DNA from 2 places in the Methylophilus flavus genome. Region 2 is predicted to be linked to the other one. Evidence: predicted binding sites of a transcription regulator. Region 2 holds the regulator's gene; the other holds the start of a gene.
The links. Region 2 encodes FliA, which starts transcription of late flagellar genes. Its sites were predicted from a motif close to CTAAAGTTNNCNNAAANNNTGCCGATANNA; they were not measured.
Positions count from the first base shown of each region.

Region 1: the regulator FliA is predicted to act here: its motif matches at 9,244-9,273, upstream of ACFQ2T_RS03480 (flagellin N-terminal helical domain-containing protein).

Region 1 covers NZ_JBHTLN010000001.1:736,471-747,775, reverse strand. The annotation lists gene ACFQ2T_RS03515 (O-linked N-acetylglucosamine transferase family protein) at 1-1,903, shown strand, start outside; gene ACFQ2T_RS03510 (tetratricopeptide repeat protein) at 2,996-4,387, opposite strand; gene ACFQ2T_RS03505 (class I SAM-dependent methyltransferase) at 4,397-5,095, opposite strand; gene ACFQ2T_RS03500 (adenylyltransferase/cytidyltransferase family protein) at 5,092-5,502, opposite strand; gene ACFQ2T_RS03495 (hypothetical protein) at 5,499-6,491, opposite strand; gene aepY (phosphonopyruvate decarboxylase) at 6,484-7,647, opposite strand; gene aepX (phosphoenolpyruvate mutase) at 7,665-8,963, opposite strand; gene ACFQ2T_RS03480 (flagellin N-terminal helical domain-containing protein) at 9,475-10,272, shown strand; gene ACFQ2T_RS03475 (flagellar protein FlaG) at 10,345-10,686, shown strand; gene fliD (flagellar filament capping protein FliD) at 10,721-11,305, shown strand, end outside.
Region 2 covers NZ_JBHTLN010000001.1:407,321-418,625, reverse strand. The annotation lists gene flhC (flagellar transcriptional regulator FlhC) at 1-514, opposite strand, end outside; gene flhD (flagellar transcriptional regulator FlhD) at 562-885, opposite strand; gene flhB (flagellar biosynthesis protein FlhB) at 1,493-2,665, shown strand; gene flhA (flagellar biosynthesis protein FlhA) at 2,691-4,778, shown strand; gene flhF (flagellar biosynthesis protein FlhF) at 4,780-6,165, shown strand; gene ACFQ2T_RS01950 (MinD/ParA family ATP-binding protein) at 6,158-6,967, shown strand; gene ACFQ2T_RS01945 (RNA polymerase sigma factor FliA) at 6,984-7,724, shown strand; gene ACFQ2T_RS01940 (flagellar motor protein) at 7,724-8,476, shown strand; gene ACFQ2T_RS01935 (flagellar motor protein MotB) at 8,476-9,360, shown strand; gene ACFQ2T_RS01930 (sensor domain-containing protein) at 9,378-11,305, opposite strand, start outside.

The sequences.
Region 1 (11,305 bases), 330 kb from region 2:
CCTGGCGCCGCAAACGCAGGATTACTGGACTGCCTATGTGCATGCACTTATGCAAACCACAAATGAGAAGGAAGTGACGGAAGTGATCGCTTTCGCCAGACAGCATGGCTTGTCCGAAGCCGCGATCCAGCAACTGAACCAGGCTTGCCAGGAATTTTATGCCCAGGCTGCACCGGTGACCGTTTCGCCTGTGGCCATTGGCAGCCAGAAACCAGCTACCGTTGGCGGCTACATTTACCGCGCGCAGGATAACTTCTACCAGCGCGCGCAGGCGGAAGCTTTTGGTTATCAGGATGCCGGTAATGCCGAGCAACGTTTGTATGACATCATCCGCCAGGCACGTGATAAGAGTGTGTTTTCAGATGAGTTGGCTGCTAAAGCGACTGACTGGCCCAGCTATTACCACCTGACTTCACAACGCGCCAATCTGTTGCGTCCGTTTGCCGAGAAAATAGCTAACGGCAAAGTGCTTGAGTTAGGGGCCGGTTGTGGCGCGATTACACGTTTCCTGGGTGAGCTGGGTGGCGAAGTGGTCGTGGTGGAGGGCAGTCCTAACCGTGCGCGTATCATCGGCCAACGCTGCGCTGAACTACAGAACGTCAACATATTCTGCGATCTGATCCAGTCATATGAAACAGATGAGAAATTCGATGTCGTCACTTTGATTGGCGTGCTGGAATATGCACAAGTGTATGTCAAGGAAGCTAACCCGTTGCTGGTATTACTGCAAAAAGCCAAGTCTTTCCTCAAAGAAGACGGCATGCTGATCGTGGCAATCGAGAACCAGCTGGGCCTGAAATATTTCAACGGCGCGCCTGAAGACCATATGGGCCAGGCCATGTATGGCATCAATGATTCCTACAGCACTACCAGCCCGATCACTTTTGGCCGCGTGGAACTGGATGCGTTGATCCGCAGCGCCGGGTTTGAAACTACCGAACTGTATGTACCGTTGCCCGACTACAAAACACCGGTCACCGTGATTTATCCTGAAGGTTTTAATACTGCGCATAAAGCCGCAGGCTGGGACATTGGTGCCTTGGCTGCCGGTTCAGTGGTGCATGACAGGCAATCGCCACGTCATCCTACCTTCTCTCTGGAAAATGCGTGGAAAGTACTTGCGCGTAATAACCTGGTGGAAGATATGGCGAACTCATTCATGTTCGTGGCTTACCCTCAACAGCAAGCCGGGAAACAGCATCCTGACGTATTGGCCGCGCATTACGGTTGCCAGCGCCAGGCAGTGTTCAGCAAAGAAACCCAGTTTGTGCATGCTGATGACACTGTCTCTACCCGCACCCGCAGCACCGGTGAAACACCGAAATTATTGCAAGCCGATTGGGAACAGTCTGCTTACCATGGCGGCACTTTATGGATGGACAAATTGACGCAACTGGTCAACCGTCCTAACTGGCGTGTGGAAGACCTCACCGCCTGGGCGCAGGTATGGGTGCTAGCATTGGCTGCCAACGCAAAGCCGGGGGCGCATACACTGCCTGAGTTTGCAGGCGCAACCGACCTGTTGCCATCTCAGTATTTTGACGCAACACCAACTAATTTTGTAGTGGATGCGCAAGGGCAGGGACATTTCTTTGACCTGGAATGGGATTTTGCGATCCCATTGCCGGTGTCATTCGTAGCATTGCGTGGCTTGTTCCTGACGTTGCATCGTATCCGTGGCTGTGCCAAGCCGCATGCAAGTACACCATCCAATATTGGCGGGTTGTCACTGGCAGTGCTGGAGTCATTGGGGTATACCTTCAAGGATCAGGAGTTGCAGGCATTTATCAGTGTGTTTAACCGTTTGCAGAACCTGATTCAGGGATTGCCGGAGCAGCATGTGAATGGGTTGACTGCGGAGTTCTCGCGCGCGGGATTGCCGGTGAGACAGTTGTTTACTTAATTAAAAATGTTTTGGAAAAGCCTGCCATTGAAAAGTGACGGGCTTTTTTTTATGACGGCTGCATTTGAGGGGATTATCGATATTGAAACAGGTTAAGTCACTGGGGCTATGAAAGAAACGAATGCTCCGGGCAATAACCGTCATTCTGGCGCAGGCCAGAATCCAGGTAAGGTCAATGCTTAGCCTAGTTGCAAATGTTGTGCTTGCTGTAAAGTTTTAATCGGTATTTCTTTGGAAGATTTAACCGATTCTTTTCGCCTCCAGGCGAGTTACTTTTCTTTGCTTGCCCAAAGAATAAGTAACCAAAAGAAAGGGCACCCTAGCTTCCGCTTTTTTCCTGCGTTGCTCGTCAACGTGGGCGGCCAACGAAACTCGCCCTGACAAGCCACACATAACGTGGCTTGTTGCGGAACTCGAGCAGACGCTGGCCGAATACTCCCACGCTGACTGCGCTACTCGGCGCGTCAGATAGGGGCCCGTTTAAAACCAGCACGACGTGACTTTAGTGAATAGCAATGGGCAGAGGACGCTTAGCAAATGTGTAATCTAAAACCAAATCCGCCAACGATCTTTCTTGCTTTGTTTTTGATTTATTTTTATTTCGCTAATTGCGCGGGATGCGATGTGGGAAATCTAACCTAAATAACAGCGTAGTGTTTTTCAGGGTCCCCTATCTGACGCGCCGAGTAGCGCAGTCAAAATAAGAAATAAGGGAGCGACTGTGTGAATCCCGCGGTGGCCTGCGCAGTGTGCAGGCCGCTAGGATGAGTTTCGTGACCGCTTATTTTGACGAGCAACGCAGGAAATAAGCGGAAGCTAGGGTGCATTTCTTTTGGTTACTTATTCTTTGTGCAAGCAAAGAAAAGTAACTCGCCTAGAGGCGAAAAGGAATGCTTAATACTCAAAGAAATACCTACAAGCACATCACTTGTTATGTATTGAACCAAGCTAGTCATGAACCTTGCCTGGATTCTGGCCTCCGCCAGAATGACGGCTTGTGCAGAGAGTTTCTGCTTCATGTAAGGCTACTGATACACATGCACAAAGCATGCTGCAAGAAACGCTGCGACACCTATCGCAAGGTTGGCAAGCCTAAAACATCGTTTCCATACACTTGCGTATATGCGGAATAGACGCCGCCGAGTTAGGCGCATGCTTGCTCAGTTTCACCAGCGTCTGCAACGCCTTGTCCGCTTTCTCCTGCAAACAATACACTTCCGTAAGATTGCTCAGCGGAATCGCAGGGTTTTCCTGCGCAAAATGCACCGCTTTTTCCAGCAGCATTTCAGCATCTTCAAACTGCCCCTGGCCTACCAGGAAAGTGCCGAGGTCATTGTAAGGCTCCCAGCAGGTGCTGCCTTTTTTGACCAGTTCCAGCATGATCTGCGTAGACAGTTGCATATCACCTTGCGCTGCCAGTTGCTCTGCCTGCTGGTAGGTGGTGCGGTCGATTTCAACCTGTGCAGTCAGCGCAGGCGTAGGTAATGGTTGGCCTTGCAAAGCTGCCAGCAGATTGTCGACAATCAGTCTGGCGCTTTCACCCAGGTGGGCAAACTGCTGTTGCTTGTTGACGCTGATTTCGGCCTGGTACTGCTGCGGGCGTTCCAGTACGTCCAGCACAGTGTCGCGCAGGTTGGCGCGTGTGGTTTTGGTCACGTAATCGTAAGGCACACAAGCCGGTCTTGGCGGGTTGGTGTCCGGGATGACCCAGTCAATCACTGCCACGCCAGGTACATCCAGCAGCAAAGCTTCGGTCAGTACGCTGGATTCGTCAGATACCATGACATCAGCCAAACCCAGGCAGTACATGATGCTGATCTCGCGGTCTATGACATAGACATTGTCGGCGCAGCCTCTGTGCAGCGCGTCCATTTCGTCGATATTATTCAGTACCCAGCGGTATTTTTCTGACCAGGGTGCCTGTTTCAGCAACAGGTTTACCGGTAGATCTTTCAAAGCTTGAACAAAGTCATCCTGCTTGCCGTGGTTTTCCCATGAAGGGGCGTACAGCACCGAGCGTTCGTATTTCAGGCCCAGTTGTTCGCGCAAGGCTTTCGCCTGCTGCTTGAATTCATCCTGGTTGCGGTAGACCAGGTCGGCCTTGGGCCAGCCCAGATCGAATACGCCTAATTTAGGTCTGGCCTTGGCAAATACTGCCTGGGTTTGCCAGCGGTCTACCCAGTTAGCGCCGGGTACGATGCCCATATCAAAGGCATCCCACGGTTCATGATGCCAGAAGTGAGGCCAGATATCATGGCGCTGTGCCAGGTCGTGCAGCAATATAATGGAAAAGCCGGCATTTGGCTTGCACGCATGCTCGCAATAGACGCCGATTTCGGCATATTGCCTGGAATCCATGCTCCATTGAATCGGGAAGCCTCTGCCTGCCGCTTCATCCGCGATAGGCGCCAGGGCCTGGCGTTCGCAATTATCGGTATAAAAGAAAGTAATTGCAGGCAGGGTGTTTAATGTGGATGTCGTCATGATCAGTCGTTATCCATGTAAGTGTTTGGAGAAAATCACACTGAAACGAAATTCGCTTTGCGTATAGTTAGGCACGCAGCTTTCGAAGGCCTGGTGTGGCCATTCCGGTAACTGATTGATAAACCATTCCGGTGTGTAATAGGTGTGGTGCAAACCACGGTATTTCTCTTCGTATTCAGCCTCGGTCAGCGCTTCACGGCGAGCCAGTTCACAGGCTTCACGAGTGGCCGCATTCGGCACATCCAGTATGGCAATCCCATGCCTGGTTTTTTTCCACATGGCCTGTAATACCTGCGCGGCGGTCGCCTCATCAAAATAATGAAACACGCTGTTGGCGATGACAAAATCGTATGTTGTTTCTGTATCGAGCGACTGCGCACCCTGTACCAGGAATTCACCATCTGGCATGGCTTTTTGCGCGGCTGCTATCAGACCTGCGGCATAATCCAGGCCGCCGACTTCCAGCGCCATTTGTTCACGTAATGAGAAGAGGAAAGCCCCGGCACCGCAACCTACTTCAAATACGGAGTTGCCCGGTTTCAGCTCCAGCTTTTCACTGATACGGCGGGTATATTCCTGCCAGTCGGCCAGATTGATCTTGCCGGCACCGCTATCAAAGCCATCCAGCGAGATCAAGGTCTCGAGCGTGATTGCATGTTGTGGTTGCAGGGTACGTTTTTCCCAGATTTGTTGCCATAAATTGCTCATGAGTTAGCTTCCATTTTTTGACTGACGGCTTTCAGTACACGGGCACGCAGTTGCGTGCTGCTGATGCCTTCTGTACGTGGCAGGATATGTAATTTTTCAGCGGCGATCGGGTTGCTGTTGTCGTGACCGTGTACCAGTAGATCGATATTGTGCTGCGCTAAAAACGCTTCATCCAGCAACCAGGGGCTGGGCACGACTTCATCGACATCGCGCATGGCCAGTAATACTTCTGCACGCGCGGCATAATCCAGTTCTGGCTCGTAGCCTTTTTTACTGCGTATCTCTTCATCGGTGGTCAAGGCCACTACTACGTGCCCTAGCTGTTTCGCCTGTTTCAGCAGGCGGACATGGCCGTGATGGATCAGCGTGGCGGACATATCGACCATGATGCGTTTAGGTGCGTTCACGCCAGTACCTCCAGCATATTCAAGATATCACCCTGTGCAGATGAGCCAAGGTGCGCTTCACCAAGATGGCAAACCACGCTGCCACGGCTGATGCCGCGTGGTGCATACAACACGGCACGCGGGTCTTGTGAGCCTATCCTGGCATCCACCCAGGTGCATAATGCAGGCTGGTGGCTGGCCGGGTGGGTGGCATAGTTTGCAAATTTTTGCAGCATGGCCGCCTTGTTAATAAACACCGCCTCGCGTAAATCATTATGCTTGGGCAACACTTCATATAGCGAAGCGATCGCATGGTAAGGGCCAGTCATACGCCGTTCCAGGTGGGTATGCAGGTTCAGGTAAAACCCGTCTACGCTATTGGTCGGTAACTGGTTAAAGGCAATAAAGGCGGCACCGGTCAGGCCAAACAGGCCTTTGCAGGAGCTATAGGCAATCACATCCGCCTGGTCATGGTCGGCTTCGAGACCAATTGAAGCGGTCGCATCCAGGAATAGTTGCGCGTCGGCACGGTTCGCCAGTGCACGCAATTCATTCATAGGCAGTTTCAGGCCTATGCTGGTTTCGGTATAACAAGCCACTATCCAGTCATACTGGTCGGCGATATCTGCCAGGTCCAGCCAGTTGACGACAGTCACTGATCTGACATGGCCCAGGCGTTGTGCCGCTTCAGCAAAACTGACCAGGCGTTGTGCGTAATAGCCGCTGTCTATCACCAGTACTTTGCCGAACAGAAAATTCAATGAGGCGATTTCCAGCGCCAGGCTGGCAGAACCTTGCAGGCGGGCGATCTGCGCATGACCTGTCATGCTTTTTAATGCATCGAGTACAGCCTGTTCCACTTGCTGGTAATCGGTGTCACCCCGGCCAAAACACGGGCGCAGGCCTAGCAGGTTTTCTTCCAGCAAGCTGGCAGGCCCTGCGGTAAACAAGGCTTTGGCGCTGTTTTGCTGCGTGATATGCGCTAGTAAGGTTGGCGACTGGTCAGGCATACGCGACCTCTTCCAGAAATTGCATAAAGTCCTGTTTGTTCTGTGCCGGTGTACGGGTAGGGCGGCCAAGATCGGCGCGTGCACCGCGACGGCACAGCACTTCAATAAAGCAGCTCTGGCCCAGGCTTAATGCATATTGCAGCGATTCATTTAGCTGGCTGCCTGAACTGACGCGAATCACCCATTGGTATCCGGCCGCTTTGGCAATGCTGGATAAATTCAATTGTGCAGCAACGGTCGGTTGGCCACCAACGGAATCATGTGCGCCGTTGTTAAAGACGATATGCACAAGGTTGCGCTGCTGGGCGCTGAGCGTCAGGCTACCCATATGCATGAGCATGGCGCCGTCACCATCCAGGCAAACCACTTGCCGGTCAGGTTGAGCGAGTGCGATGCCACAAGCGATCTGTGAGGCATGCCCCATACCACCCACGGTTAAAAAGTCGCGCGAATGACCACTATTCTGAGCATGGCGGAATTCAAATAACTCACGCGATGCCATGCCGGTGGTCGCGACCACGGCAACATCCTCAGCCAGCAGGCGCACGATATTGCTCAGCATATCTTCACGGCTTGGCAGGGTGGCTTCATTGGCATGGCCGGATTTAATCACTGTTTTGGCTTTATACGGGGCAAAGCTCTGTTTGCGCACCACCAGGGCCACCGGGCCGGAGCGACGTTTTGCCAATGCCAGCAGGCGACGGGTCTGTGTTAAGGCGCAACTTAAGTCTGTCTGGAAAATCTCAAACGGGATGCCCATCATTTCCAGCTGTTCCAGCGTGATCTGGCCTTGCTTGACATGCTGAGGCTCATCATGGATCTGGGTGCCATCCTGCTGCATTTCACCGCGCCAGCCGATCACCATCAGCATGGGGATACCATAAATCTGCGGGTCTGCCAGTGACGCAATCGGATTCACCACATTACCCAGGCCCGAATTCTGCATATACACCAGTGCCGGGCTACCGGTCGCCAGGTAATGTCCCATCGCCAGGCCAGTGGCGCCGCCTTCATTGGCAGCGATCACATGTTTATGCTCGGGCAGGCGGTCAGAAAAGCAGGCACACAATTCCTTTAATAAGGAATCGGGCACGCCCGTAAAAAACTGCACACCTGCATGTTGCAGCGCTTCCAGAAATGCACCAGCTTCAATCATGATGGATGCTCCTTTTATTATTTGGTACCGGGAATCAGCGACAGCACATCGTTGATCGACATCAGTTCGGATTCGACTTCTGCGGTTCTGCCGTTCTTGAGAATTTCCATGGCCGTGCGCTGCATGGCCGGATAAGCCGCGCGCATCATATGGTTGGCATAAATCACCAGGTTGAATCCACGTGCGGCCAGTTCTTCTTCGGTCACCGTGCAATAGCTGGTAGGGACACATACCAATGGCGTGGTCGGGAATTCGGATTTGAAGATTTTGGCAAACTCGAATACTTCATCCGGCGATTTCTGGCGGCTGTGGATCATGATGCCGTCTACGCCTGCACCGACATAAGCTTGTGCACGTTTGACGGCGTCTTCCATGCCTTTTTCCAGGATCAGGCTTTCGATACGCGCAATCACCATAAAGTCATCACTGACACGGGCGGCACGGCCGGCGGCGATCTTGTCGCAGAACGGTTGAATGTCATCCTGCAATTGCGCCACCTCATTGCCAAACAAGGAATTCTTTTTCAGACCTATCTTGTCTTCTATGATAGTGGCGGAAATACCCAGGCGCTCCATGCTGCGCACATTGAGTTCAAAGTGCTCCAGCTTGCCGCCGGTATCAGCGTCCATCACCAGTGGTTTGGTCGTGACATCAAAAATATCGTTGATATTGGATAAGCGGCTGTTGATCTCAAGCGCTTCAATATCCGGTTTGCCGCGCGCGGTTGAGTCGGTCAGAGAACTGGACCAGAAACCATCGAACTGGCAGTTCTTGCCATTGCGCTGGGCGATGGCATGCTCTGCAATCAGGGCCGAGATCGGATTGTGCGCTTCAATAAAACGGGAAATCGGTTTGGCCGCCAGCAATCTTTTTAAGGTACGGCGGCGGATATCAGGGGTGGTGCCCAGTGTTTGAATCTGGCCCAGCATTTCATTTGAGGAGATGCCGCGGGTATAAGGAATCTCGATCAGGTGGCCGCCATATTCAGCCAGTGCTGCGCGGGCGCGTTCACGATAAGGCAGTAACGGGCCATCCAGCCAGTCATCGCCATGCACCATGATGTCAGGTTTGTGTTTCAGCAGGTTGGGCGCATAGTCCCATTCATCCTGTGGCACGACATTCACCACACCACGGATATTCTCAACGATAGATTTACGTTGATCATAAGTCAGGTAGGGCAAGCGTTTGTGATCTGCCACAGCCGCATCGGACAATAAACCAATCGTGACATCGCCATACTTTCTTGCCTGCTCGATGATATTGATATGTCCGTGATGCAGAATATCTACCGTCATACCTACATAAACTGATGCCATGCAACACTCCTATATATATGCCTAGTTCACATCCGCCAGAAAGGCGAGCTGAACATCTATAGGAATTATGAAATGCAGGGCATGAAATTGATTGTGTGAAAAACGCCTTAAAGTACCTTTAAATCCTTATCTATATATAAGGTTGCTTTTCAGGCAGATATCGCATCAGCTAGTTAAATAAATTAAGAGGTGATTCACGGCTAACTCCGCAAATGAATTCGGGCTGGCCTTATTTAAAATAGGTCAAATTGAATTTATAACCATGAAATTTCAACAAGGACTAAAGAACTCCGAAGAGCCGTCGTTAACAGAAACAAGTGCTCGACCGATGTAAAGATGTAAAAAAGAAATTTTAAATGCAACATTAAAGAAATTTCGGAAGCGGTCGATAACATAAACAACAACGATGAATTAGCAAGATTTAGTAAGTAGTAAGCGAATCAACGTTGAAGTAATAGTAATACGACGATTTGACACTTAACTGGATATACGACTCTCAAGGAGAAATAACATGGCTTCAGTAATTAACACAAACATTGCATCTTTAAACGCACAACGTAACCTGGGTACTTCCCAGTCAAGCATGAATCAATCGATTCAACGTTTGTCTTCAGGTCTGCGTATCAACAGTTCTAAAGATGACGCCGCCGGCTTGGCAATTGCAACACGTATGGATGCTCAAATCCGCGGTATGGATGTTGCAGTTCGTAACTCTAACGACGCGATCTCTTTCCTGCAAACTGCTGAAGGTGGTTTGTCTAAAGGTACAGATGCTCTGCAACGTATGCGTGAATTGGCTGTACAGGCAGCTAACGGTTCTTACAGCTCTGGTGACCGTGCAAACCTGGATGCAGAATACACACAACTGAAAGAAGAGTTGACACGTTTAAGTACTGCAACCAAGTTCAACGGTGAAGCTGCATTAGGTAAAGGTTATCAGTTCCAGGTAGGTGCAGATGCTTCTGACACCATCAGCGTAAGCTCTGTCGCTGCGGTAAGTATGGCTGGTTCACTGTCTTCAGCTTCTGCGGCTTCTGCAGCACTGACAGCGATCGACTCAGCACTGGATTCAGTAAACACCAACCGTGCGACATTGGGTGCTTACCAGAACCGTTTTGAATCTGTGATCAGCAACCTGCAAATCTCTTCTGAGAACATGTCTGCTGCCAAGTCTCGTATCATGGATGCTGACTTTGCTTCAGAAACAGCGAAGATGACACGTGCACAGATCCTGCAACAAGCAGGTACAGCGATGTTGGCTCAAGCTAACCAGCTGCCTAACCAAGTGATGACACTGTTAAGAGGTTAATTCCCTAAACCAGTCGAATCCTGATCCACAGAGAACACTCTCTGTGGATTTAGGTTAAGCAGAAGGAGCAATATCATGAGTCAATCTATAGATGGAATAGGTGGACGTCCGTTAAGCGGACTGGCTGCTGTAAACAGTCTTAAGTTGGTGAAGTATGGAAATGGTGAGCAAAAAGCTGCTGATGTATTGGATAAAGCAACTTTGACAGGTGCGGTGAACAAGTTGAATGAGTATGTTGCGCCCGCATTGCAAACCATAGAGTTTTCGATTGATGATGAGTCTGATCGCATCGTGGTGAAGGTAGTGGATACTGAAACACAAAAAGTATTGCGCCAGATCCCGAATGAAGAAGTACTTGCGATTAGTAAAACCCTGGATAAATTGCGTGGTCTGGTGATCAGGCAGGCAGTTTAGGGCAACTGTTTTAAAAGTGTCTGGAGATTAAAAGATGGCTTCAATTACATCAACAACCGGTGCATCCGGTCTGGCAATTGACTCGATAGTCACCGGGTTGATGACGCTTGAACAACAGCCCATCACACAAATCAAGACACAAGTCAGCTCATACAATACCAAACTCACCGCTTACGGCACGTTGAAAAGCGGTTTAAGTACTTTTCAGGCCGCCGTTGATAAACTGGCAACCGCCGCCAAATTCACGGCACAATCTGCCAAACTGACTGACAGCAGCAGCCTTGCGGCGACTGCGGACGGTACAGCGGCAAACGGCAGCTACAGCATTTCAGTCACCCAGCTGGCTACTTCACAAAAACTCGCAACATCGGCTTATGCCAGTGCCACCGATGTGATCGGCACAGGGACGCTCAATATCTCTTTTGGTACCTACACTGCCAGCCCTGCAAGCTTCACGGCCAATGCAGACAAGCAGGCATTGAGTATCACCATAGACAGTACCAACAATACACTGTCCGGGATTCGTGATGCGATCAATGCCAAAAATGCTTCAGTATCCGCATCAATCGTGAATGACGGTAGCGGTAACCGCCTGGTGATCACTTCAAAAGATACCGGT
Region 2 (11,305 bases):
TACCGGCACGTGAAGGTACGTGGCACAGGTTGCATACATAGTTCTGGTTCAAATCGTAGCTGTTGACGATATATTGACCGCCGCAGCAATGACAGACTTTAGTTGTCAGCATTTTGCTTTCGATAAAGCGAACCAGGGTCCAGGCACGGGTCAGTGACAGGATAGGCTCTTCAGTCTGGCCACCATCAGGGTTCTGCACTTGTTGCATATACAGTGTGTAGGCTTTGATAATCGCGTGTATGCCTTCTACACCTGCATAATCCACCATGAAACGATAGATATTATAGAAAATTGAAGAGTGGATATTCGGCTGCCAGGTCAGGAACCAGTCGGTCGAGAATGGCAACATGCCTTTAGGTGGTGAAACACCTTTCATCTCTTTGTAGAGCTTGATCAAACGCTCGCGAGATAAAGTGGTTTGTGATTCCAGCAACTGTAACCGTGCGCCCAACTCAATCATTTGCATGGCCAGTTTAATTTGTTCTGCTTCGTTAACTACACTCTTCTTTTGCATGATAAACCCTCTTTTCTATTCTTTAATCGTCAGATGGGAATTACAACTTATACGTTAGATTCTGCTGCTTGGGCAGACATCAGTACCGCTGTGTGCAGGTGCGCTTGAGCAGGATCTTTAGTGTAGCTGGTCAGCATGCCCAGGATTTCGCTGTCATCAAAACGGAAGCGAGTCAGCAGCATGTTTGTGTTACACAATTTGAGTAATTGCAGGTTGGTCAGATTTTCCAGCAGGTCTGCGATTTCCTTGTTGATACCCAGACGGAAAATTGCAGTCGCTTTGTCAGAACGGATCAGTTGTTGTGCCAGCATCAGGTAGTTCAGATTGGCATCTTTGATTTCAGCGAGTAAATCGTTTTGCATGACATTCATGATCTTTTCTCCATTTATTTGCGGTTCAATTTAAGTACGCATTTGCGTTAGGCGTACTTTGCGCGCATTCATGGATGCCAACAATCAGGGTTTGTCGGTTAATTTTGTAAGACGGACGAAAACAGCCATGTAGGTGTTTGTCTTACAAAACCCGGCATGGCACAACACATAACCATATAAAACAAATGGTTATGATATTTATTTAATGTTTAACTATAATAAATATACGGTTATTCTCGCAGTAGTCAGAACCTTTCAATTCAAAAATTAATTAAAGTTTTCCCGTTGTATTCCGTTAACAGCCGTTTTTTTCCAGTTTTGACGGCATCGAATTCAATTCACGGGCACTTTTTGTCATAACTCGTTTACGGCGACCCTCACTAAAACTTTAGGGTTTTCTTTAAAAATAATTTATTTATTTCATAAGTCATTGTTTATAAATAATAAATAATTTAAATCTTTGCACTTATTAACAATTTTCAATTCATAACGATTAGATTGCGGTCAATAAGTCCCTTTATTCCAACTATAAAAAAGTGGGGTGCTGCTTAATAATCACTCATGTCACGGAACACATGGTGTGTTCTGAAACCCAAGAGTGAGTGTTATGGCAGCTGATGACAGCGATATGGAGAAAACCGAGGACGCGTCCCCCAAGCGATTGGAGAAGGCACGCGAAGACGGCGATATCCCCCGCTCCCGTGAGTTGGCAGCCTGTGCAGTATTGTTCACCAGCGGCATGGCGATCATGATGCTGGGCAAACCAATGGGTGAAGCATTAAAGGATGTATTAAGACAAGGTTTAAGATTTGACCAGGCGATGGCGTTTGAACCGGCACTGCTGATTACGCATTTACTCAAAGTAGTTGAGCAAGTGATGTGGGCTTTCCTGCCACTGGCAGTGATCATTGTGGCGGTGGCAGTAGCTTCCCCTATCCTGGTCGGCGGCTGGGTGATGTCGCAGAAATCACTGATGCCTAATTTCGGCAAGTTGAATCCTATTAAAGGATTAAGCAACCTGTTCTCCAAAAACTCACTTGTCGAGCTGGTGAAATCATTAGCCAAGACTATCCTAGTGGCGTCTGTGGGCTACACCATCGTGAAAAAAGATCTGCAGCCTATGCTGGGACTGTCTGAAATGCCGCTTGAGTCCGGCATCAGCGCCATTAATGATTATATGGTGACCGGTTTCCTGACCATTGCCTCGGCCCTGGTGTTGATCGCGGTGATCGATGTGCCCTACCAGCTTTATCAATATGCGCAAAAGCATAAGATGACCAAGCAGGAATTGAAGGACGAAGCGAAAGAAGCTGAAGGTAGCCCGGAAGTCAAAGGCCGTATCCGTCAGCAGCAACGTGAAATGGCACGCAGAAGAATGATGAGCAATATCCCGACTGCCGATGTCGTGATCACCAACCCGACGCACTATGCAGTGGCGATACGTTATAAAGAAGGCGAAAGCGGCGCACCTATCGTGGTCGCCAAGGGCATGGATGCCATCGCACTCAAGATCAGAGAAATTGCAGCGGAGCACAATGTCATGACCATGGAGTCACCCAAACTGGCCCGTGCGTTATTTGCACATACAGAACTTGAACGTGAAATCCCGCAAGCCTTGTATGCAGCAGTGGCCGAGATCCTGGCTTATGTATTCCAGCTGCGCGTATTCAAACAACATGGCGGCGTGCGTCCACCTGTACCTGCCGATGTGCCGGTACCGGATGCACTGGACCCGCATGCACTGGTGGCAACACCGTCGTCTGCAACAGATATTGAGTAATCAGAGCAGGTTAAGGAGCTTATAGATGAACAACTGGCAACAAATGATGGGAAAACTGGACGGTCGCGCAGTCGCGGCACCACTCATTGTTGTATTGCTGCTGGCGATGATGATATTGCCGCTGCCGGCCATCGTGCTCGATGTGTTTTTCACCTTTAATATCGCACTGTCTATCCTGGTACTGATGATAGGTCTGCAAACCACTAAGGCGTTGGACTTTATCGCCTTCCCTACCGTATTGCTGATGACGACCATGTTGCGCCTGGCGCTTAACGTGGCCTCTACCCGTGTGGTGCTGACTGAAGGCCATGCCGGCCCGGATGCGGCCGGTAAAGTGATCGAGGCATTCGGCCACTTCCTGATCGGCGGTAACTACGCTGTGGGTATCGTGGTGTTTGTGATTCTGACCATTATCAACTTTACCGTCATCACCAAAGGTGCTGGCCGTATTGCTGAAGTGGGCGCCCGTTTTACCCTGGATGCGATGCCGGGTAAACAAATGGCGATTGATGCTGACCTCAACGCTGGCCTGATCGCTGAAGATGAAGCCCGCCGCCGCCGTAAGGAAGTCAGCCAGGAATCAGAATTCTACGGTGCGATGGACGGTGCCAGTAAGTATGTGCGTGGTGATGCCATCGCCGGCATCCTGGTGATTATCATCAACATCGTCGGCGGCCTGATCGTCGGCATGGTGCAACATGACCTGAGCTTTGGCGATGCAGTCAAGAACTACACCCTGCTGGCGATTGGTGATGGCCTGGTGGCGCAGATCCCTTCACTGGTGATCTCTGTTGCAGCCGGTGTGGTGGTCTCCCGTGTCGCCAACAACGAAGACATCGGTGGCCAGCTGATCAGCCAGTTGTTTGAAAACCCACGCGTACTGAGCGTGACTGCCGGCATCATCGGCGGTATCGGCCTGATCCCTGGCATGCCACACCTGGCTTTCCTGGCACTGGGTGCCATGCTGGGCGGTATGGCTTACTCTGTGAAGAAGAAACAGGAAAAAGCCAAGCTGCAAGCGATTTTGGAACCGCAACCGGAAGATAAACTGGCGCCTGCCAGCGAAGCCGAAGAAGCCACCTGGAATGATGTATTGCCAGTAGACACTGTGGGCCTGGAAGTCGGTTACCGCCTGATCCCGCTAGTGGACAAGGCGCAAGGTGGCGAACTGCTGAAACGTATTAAAGGTATCCGCAAGAAATTCGCGCAGGAGATCGGCTTTCTGGCACCGACAGTGCATATCCGTGACAACCTGACTTTAAAGCCTAACGCCTATCGCATCACCATGAAAGGTGTAGAGATGGCGAGCGGTGAGTCCAACTTCAACCAGATGCTGGCGATAGACCCGGGTGCCGTAACCGGCGAACTGGATGGTACTAAAACCACTGATCCTGCATTTGGTTTGCCAGCAGTTTGGATAGAATCAGAGCGTAAAGAATATGCACAAAGCCTGGGCTATACCGTGGTGGATGCGGGTACGGTAATCGCCACCCACCTCAACCATGTGATCTCCCTGAATGCCGGTGAACTGCTGGGCCGCCAGGAAGTACAGCAACTGCTGGACCATCTGGGTAAAGAATCCAGCAAACTGATTGAAGAGATCGTGCCTAAGCTGATCACACTTTCTTCGCTGCAAAAAGTATTACAGAACCTGTTGAACGAAGGCGTACATATCCGTGATATGCGCACCATCCTGGAAACCCTGGCTGACCATGCGCAATATAGCCAGGATGCGAATGACCTTACTGCGATGGTTCGTGTCAAACTGGGACGCGCCATCGTGCAGGACTTGTTCCCTTACAGCGATGAAGTGACTGCGATGACACTGGATGGCCAGCTGGAACGGTTGCTGCTGCAGGCATTACAAAATAATCAATCCGCACAAAGCGTGATTGAACCTGGCATCGCTGAAAAGCTGTCCCAACAGACAGAAGTGGCTGCCAGACAACAGGAGCAGATGGGGCTGACACCGGTCTTACTGGTAGCCGCCCCACTACGCCAGGCTTTATCAAGGTTTTTAAGAAGGACAGTCCCGCATCTCAGAGTGTTGTCGCACGACGAGTTGCCAGACAACAAATCAATACGAGTGACCAGTTTAATCGGAGCGCAATAACATGAATATCAGAAGATTTTTTGGCAAGAATGCACGTGAAGCATTGGCTCAAGTCAAACAGGCCTTAGGTGAAGATGCCATTATCGTTGCCAATCGCAGCGTCAATGGCGGCACCGAGATCATGGCCATGCTTGAAACTGATATTGATAATACCGCTGGCAAGCAGTCCTCCGATTCTCCGAACGATGCTGCGCGCAGCCTGCTGGATTATGTGAATGGTCAGAGCACAAACGGGCAAACGGTTAGTGCTCAGGGAATGCCTGCTAAAGCCCAGCCGCGCATGGCGGATGCCAAGCCAGCTGCAAAACCGGTGATCGCTCAACCGGTGGCAGAAGAAACGCCGAGCAATGATCACATGATGATGGATTTTTTTAAACAGCACAGCGAGCAGCAGGAGCAGGCCTATCAGGTTGCCACGCAAACGCTGGAAGAAAAAATGCTGACCATGATGCAGGAGATGCGTCATATGCGCAGCAACTTTGAAACGCAGATGAGTGCCATGACCTGGCAGCATCATTTGCAGCACAGCCCGGCCAAGTCAAAAGTATTGAGCACCCTGCTTTCTGCCAGCTTCAGCGCTGCGCTGTCACGCCAGATCGCGGAAAAAATGCCACAACATATTGATGTGAACAAGGCACCGATGTGGGCGAAAGAAGTGATCAGCCGCAACCTGCATACTCTGGATGATGAAGATGCATTGCTGGATAAAGGCGGTGTATACGCCCTGGTTGGCCCTACTGGTGTCGGTAAAACAACGACCACAGCCAAACTGGCTGCCCGTTATGTAATGAAACACGGCACCCAGAACCTGGGCCTGATCACCACTGACAGCTACCGTATCGGCGGCTACGAACAATTACGTATCTACGGCAAGATCCTTGGCGTGATGGTGCATGCGGTAAAAGATGAAGAAGATTTGAAGATTGCCCTGAATGAGTTAAAAGGCAAGCACATGATCCTGATTGATACCGTCGGTGTCAGCCAGCGTGACCAGGCCGTGACTGAACAGCTATCCATGCTGAGCAGGGCTGAAACCCCTATCCAGAAACTGTTATGCCTGAACGCGACTTCAACCGGTGAAACATTGACCGATGTGATGCGCAGCTATAAAAAGCATGATATTGCCGGTTGTATCGTGACCAAACTGGATGAAGCGGCTGCGATTGGCAATGTGCTGGATGTGCTGATCCGTGAGCGTATGCGTCTGTACTACACCACCGGCGGTCAACGCGTGCCGGAAGATATTGAAGTAGCCAATAAACACGCCCTGGTGGAAAGAGTGTTAACCCCGCATCAATCCAGCCTGCCTTATCAATACCTGGATGAAGAGTTGCCACTGGTGATTTCGAGCATGATGCAGGCGCAGGGAGATCAGCAGCATGTTTAATTACCGTGACCAGGCCGATGGCTTGCGCCGTATCATGGCCAGGTCATCCGCACGCATGATCAGCGTCATGTCAGCAAATGGCCAGCCTGCTGACAACTGGCTTAGCCAGTTGGCCGCCAGCATGGTCAGCCCCGGCAAGCAGGTGCTATTGATACAGGCCAAGCAGCGCCCCATGACCAAATACACCTTGCAAGCTGTGGCGTTACGCAAAAATATACTCAGCCGCGCTGTGGTCAAACATCCGCAAGGCTACGACCTTGCCAGCCTGACCGAAACTGACGCATTAACCTCGCCTTTATCCGGCGATTTAAAAACCGAGCTCGACGCTATAGTGAACCAACTTGCGTATGACTACGATACCGTAATGATAGAAGCTTTATTAGACCCGAGTGACCAGACATTAGTCCTGCCCGTGATGGCCCAGCATACCCTGGTGATCCAGATGGAACGCCATGATGAGGCCATTAAATCAGCCTATACCACCATCAAGCGCATTTGCCAGCAACATGGCCAGATGCCTTTAAGTGTCGTGGTCACGGATGCCAGTCATGAACAAGGCCAGCAATACTTCATGCGGCTGAACCAGGTCTGCCAGCAGTTCCTGGGAGTCACCCTGAGTTTTCTGGGTGCGATTCCTGATGGAAAATCAATGCAAAAAGCCCAGGCTAAACCTAATGCCGGTTTAAAAAACCGTCTTGCAGTCGAGCCAACGCCGGCAATGCAGTCAGCCATGGCGTTTAAAGCCATTGCCAAAAGCCTGGATCAACAACGTTTAACCACGTCGTCACTGGCTGCTGCCTAGAGTAAAGAGGGAAAACATGTATACCGCTAAAGGCAAAACCAACAATACTGACCAGATGCTGAAGCAGCATAGCGGCCTGGTCAAAAGAATGGCCTACCAGCTTAAATCCAAATTGCCCTCCTGCGTGGAAGTCGACGATCTGGTGCAGGCCGGGATGATAGGCCTGATGGATGCGATTCAACGTTACGAAGATACGCACGGAGCCCAGTTTGAAACCTACGCGTCACAACGTGTACGTGGCGCCATGCTGGACGAGTTACGTGGTGCCGACTGGCTGCCACGCGGTATACGCAAAAACATGCGTGATATCGAAGTGGCCGTACAGCAACTGGAACAGAAATTAGGCCGCCCGCCGACTGAATCCGAAATCGCCAAGCACATGAACTTCAGCCTTGAAGACTACTATGATGTATTGAGTGACTGTCAGGGTCACCAGCTGATCTATTACGAAGATTTTCATGACGATGATGGCGGTGGCGAACACTTTCTTGACCGTTTTGTCGATGATGACAGTAGTAATGACCCGGTAAAATCCTTGCTGGAAAGTGATTTCCGCGAAGCATTGATCGCTTCGATAGATAATCTGCCGGAACGGGAAAAAATGCTGATGGGCCTTTACTACGAACAGGAACTGAACCTGAAAGAGATAGGCGCCATCATGAATGTCTCGGAATCCCGCGTATGCCAGCTGCACAGCCAGGCCGTCGCCCGCTTGCGTGCGTCCATGCGTGACAAGTCCTGGACCGGAGTATCCTAATGGATTGGGGCAGCGTTGCAGGATTGATCATTGCGATCGCTGGCCTGGTGCTGGGGCAAACCCTGGAAGGTGGGCACCTGAAGTCACTCATGCAGCCAGCCGCTTTTATGGTGGTAATGCTGGGGACTATCGGCGCCGTGTTGCTGCAAAGTGAACTCAAGTTATTTCTCAAAGGTCTGCGCATGCTGCGCTGGGTGTTTGTGCATCCTGAAGATGATCGTCACAAACTGGCCCAGCGTATTAACCAATGGAGCCAGCAAGCACGCAAGGAAAGCGTGTTATCGCTGGAAAGCCATATCAAGCGAGAGAAAGACCCCTTTGTGCGTAAAGGATTACAGTTATTGGTCGATGGCACCCCTGCTGACCGCATCCGCGAAGTGTGCGCCATCGATATGTATTATTTTGAAGTGCAGGAACGTGATGCGGCCAAAATCTGGTCTGCTGCCGGTGGTTATGCGCCTACAGTGGGTATTATTGGCGCGGTGCTGGGCCTGATCCATGTCATGGAAAACCTGTCGGATCCTGCCAAAATCGGTAGCGGCATTGCGGTGGCTTTCGTGGCCACCATTTATGGGGTTGCGCTGGCTAACCTGGTGTTTCTGCCGATTGCCAATAAATTGAAGGGGCATATACAGCATGAGATTTCACGCCGTGAAATGTTGCTGAATGCCTGGGTCTCCATCGCCAGGGGCGATAACCCGAAACTGGTCAGTGAACGCCTGGAAGCCTATCTGCGCCTCAGGGAGTCGTAATGTACCGGCGCAGGATTCACGATGACGACGATGACGGCCACGACAGGTGGCTGATTTCCTATGCGGATTTCATCACCCTGCTGTTCGCTTTTTTTGTGGTGATGTATGCCACATCGACCATTAACCTGAATAAATACCAGACGCTATCCAATTCGGTAGTCACTGCGTTTCAGGGTAAGCCTGGTCAACCACAATCCCTGAATACCGAAACTCCGTCTGCGCTGCAAAACCTGAGTGCAATCAAGAAACCATTGCCGCTGAGTTATTTGTACCAGGAGAAAAAGCAGCGTGACTTGGAAAAAATGCGTGCCATAGGTCAACAATTGGCGAACGTGCTTTCAGTATGGATAGAACAGAAAGCCATCACCGTGCAACAAGGCGAGTTTGGCGTGGATATTGCCATCCAGAATAAATTACTGTTCAAGGCTGATCAATCCACCATGTCAGACGAAGGCCCTTACGTCATTAAACTGGTGAGCGAAGTGTTGAAAAACGAATATCGCACCATACAGGTTGAAGGCCACATTGACCGCCATGCTTTTGCTGATGATGCTAACCCCGAGGCTAAACGCTGGGAAATAACTGCCACTCAGGCGGCGCGTGTGGCGGGTATCCTAGGTACTCGCGGTGTGATCAGCAAGCGACTTTCTGCCATCGGCCTGGCTGATACCAAACCGGCATCCAGCAGTGAAAACAACCTGGCGCAAACCATCAATAACCGTATAATCATCCGCATTCTCACGGCTGAAAGTAATGCACAGCAGGCCGCCAATAATACCATTACTACCCAGCTGGAGATTTTGCCAAAAGCGGTTGAGTCACTGGAAGAACCTGTCACTAGCCCCGCTGCAGGAGTTCCTGCTGACGTGTCCACCAATCGATAACCGTTGGGTTCAGAGCGTTAGCGTAAAGTTTGTTCCAGGCAAGCTTCAAACTGCGCAATCGGCATAGGCTTGCCAAACAGATAACCCTGATAGCGGCGGCAGCCATTGTTCAACAGCAATTCCATTTGATCCTGCGTCTCCACCCCTTCTGCAATCACGCTCAGGTACATGCTTTGTGCCATGGCAATAATCGTCCGCACAATGGTGCGGTCGTGGCTATCGGTGACAATATCATTGACAAATGAACGGTCTATCTTGAGCTGGTATAAAGGTAATTTTTTCAGGTATTGCAGTGAAGAATAACCGGTACCAAAGTCATCCAGGGAGAATTGAATACCGATCTGGCTAAGCTCGGTCATGATGCTCACCGCGTCATCCACGTTCTCCAGCAGCAGGCTTTCTGTCAGCTCCAGGCGCAACGCATTCGGGTTGATCTGGTGTTTCTGGATGCAGGCCTTGATCATGGAAATAAAATTGCCCTGCCTGAACTGCCTGGCACTGATATTCACCGACAAGCTGAGATCGCTGGTTTTGCGATCACGCTGCCACAGGGCAATCTGGGCGCAGGCCTGGTCAATTACCCACATGCCGATATCAATAATAAGCCCGCTGGATTCCGCCACCGGGATAAACTGCAAGGGTGAAATAAAGCCCCGCACAGGATGCTGCCAGCGCAATAAGGCTTCGGCACCAAATGGCCTCCCGGTATGATCCACCTGTACCTGGTAATGTAATGCCAGTTGCTGCTGCTCGATCGCCAGCCTTAGATCAGATTCCAGCATGACTTGCGTGGCGATTTCTGTCTGCATGCCAGGTTCGTAAACACAGACGGTGTTACGCCCTGCCTGCTTGGCTCTGTGCATGGCGATATCCACCGCTTTGACAAAGTCAGTGTCACACGCTTCCTCACTGGTGAAGCTGGATAAGCCCATGCTGGCGGTGATTTGCAGCTTCTGGCTCTCTACCTTAAACGCACGTTCAAATATCTTTTGCAGTTTTCGCTGCAATACCCACACTTGTTGCAGCGCTTTTTCGCTTTCGCTGGAAAGACCGGACAGCAAGATCAGGAATTCATCACCGCCCATACAAGCAAGGAAATGCGGCGCAGCGACTTTTTGCAGCCGCTCGGCAACCTGCAGCAGCAGCCGATTGCCCAGTACATGGCCATGCGCCTCGTTGATCCATTTGAAATGGTCTATATCAAGGTAGATCAAGCCCCAGTGCTGGCCAGTCGCGGGCTGCAATTGCACGCGCTGTAATACCTCATAGGCTTTTCTGCGATTAGGCAAGCCGGTGACTGGCTCAAGGTAAGCCAATGCCTCAATCGTGTCCTGCGACAAATGCCGGTCGACCACGATGCTGACCAACTTGGCCGCCTGCTCTATCATGGATTGCTCGTTAGCGGTCGGCGTTTGCGGCTGACGGTAATAAATGGCAAATGCACCGAGAATCTCGCCATTGGCCGTCAGCAAGGGTTCGGCCCAGCCTGCGTGTATGCCTGCAGCTTGCGCGGCCTCGCGGTGGTTTTCCCAGTAAGGATGCGTCATCACATCGTCGACAATCACCCGTTGTTTCATGGCGATCGAAGTCGCCAGTGAGCCTTTATCCGTTTCCAGCTGTAATTGGCGCAAGGTTTCCAGCATGACTTTCGGCAAGGTTGGTGCGATCACCGTTTGTACGAGTTTGCCAAGGTTCTGTGTCAGCACAATGGCGCAATACATATCGGCGTGCATGGCTTCAATGTCGCGGGCAATGGTTTCCAGCACCCGTGTCGCATCCTGCTCTCTGAGTACCAGTTCCAGCATAGAGAACTGGAAGCGTTCGTAAGCGATGGCACGCAATTTTTCATGCTGCAATACTTGCATCGCCTCGCGTTCACGCGTGATTTCACGCACCAGCAATAATGAACGTGGCTCGCCTGCACTGTTGCAGAAATCGTGCATGC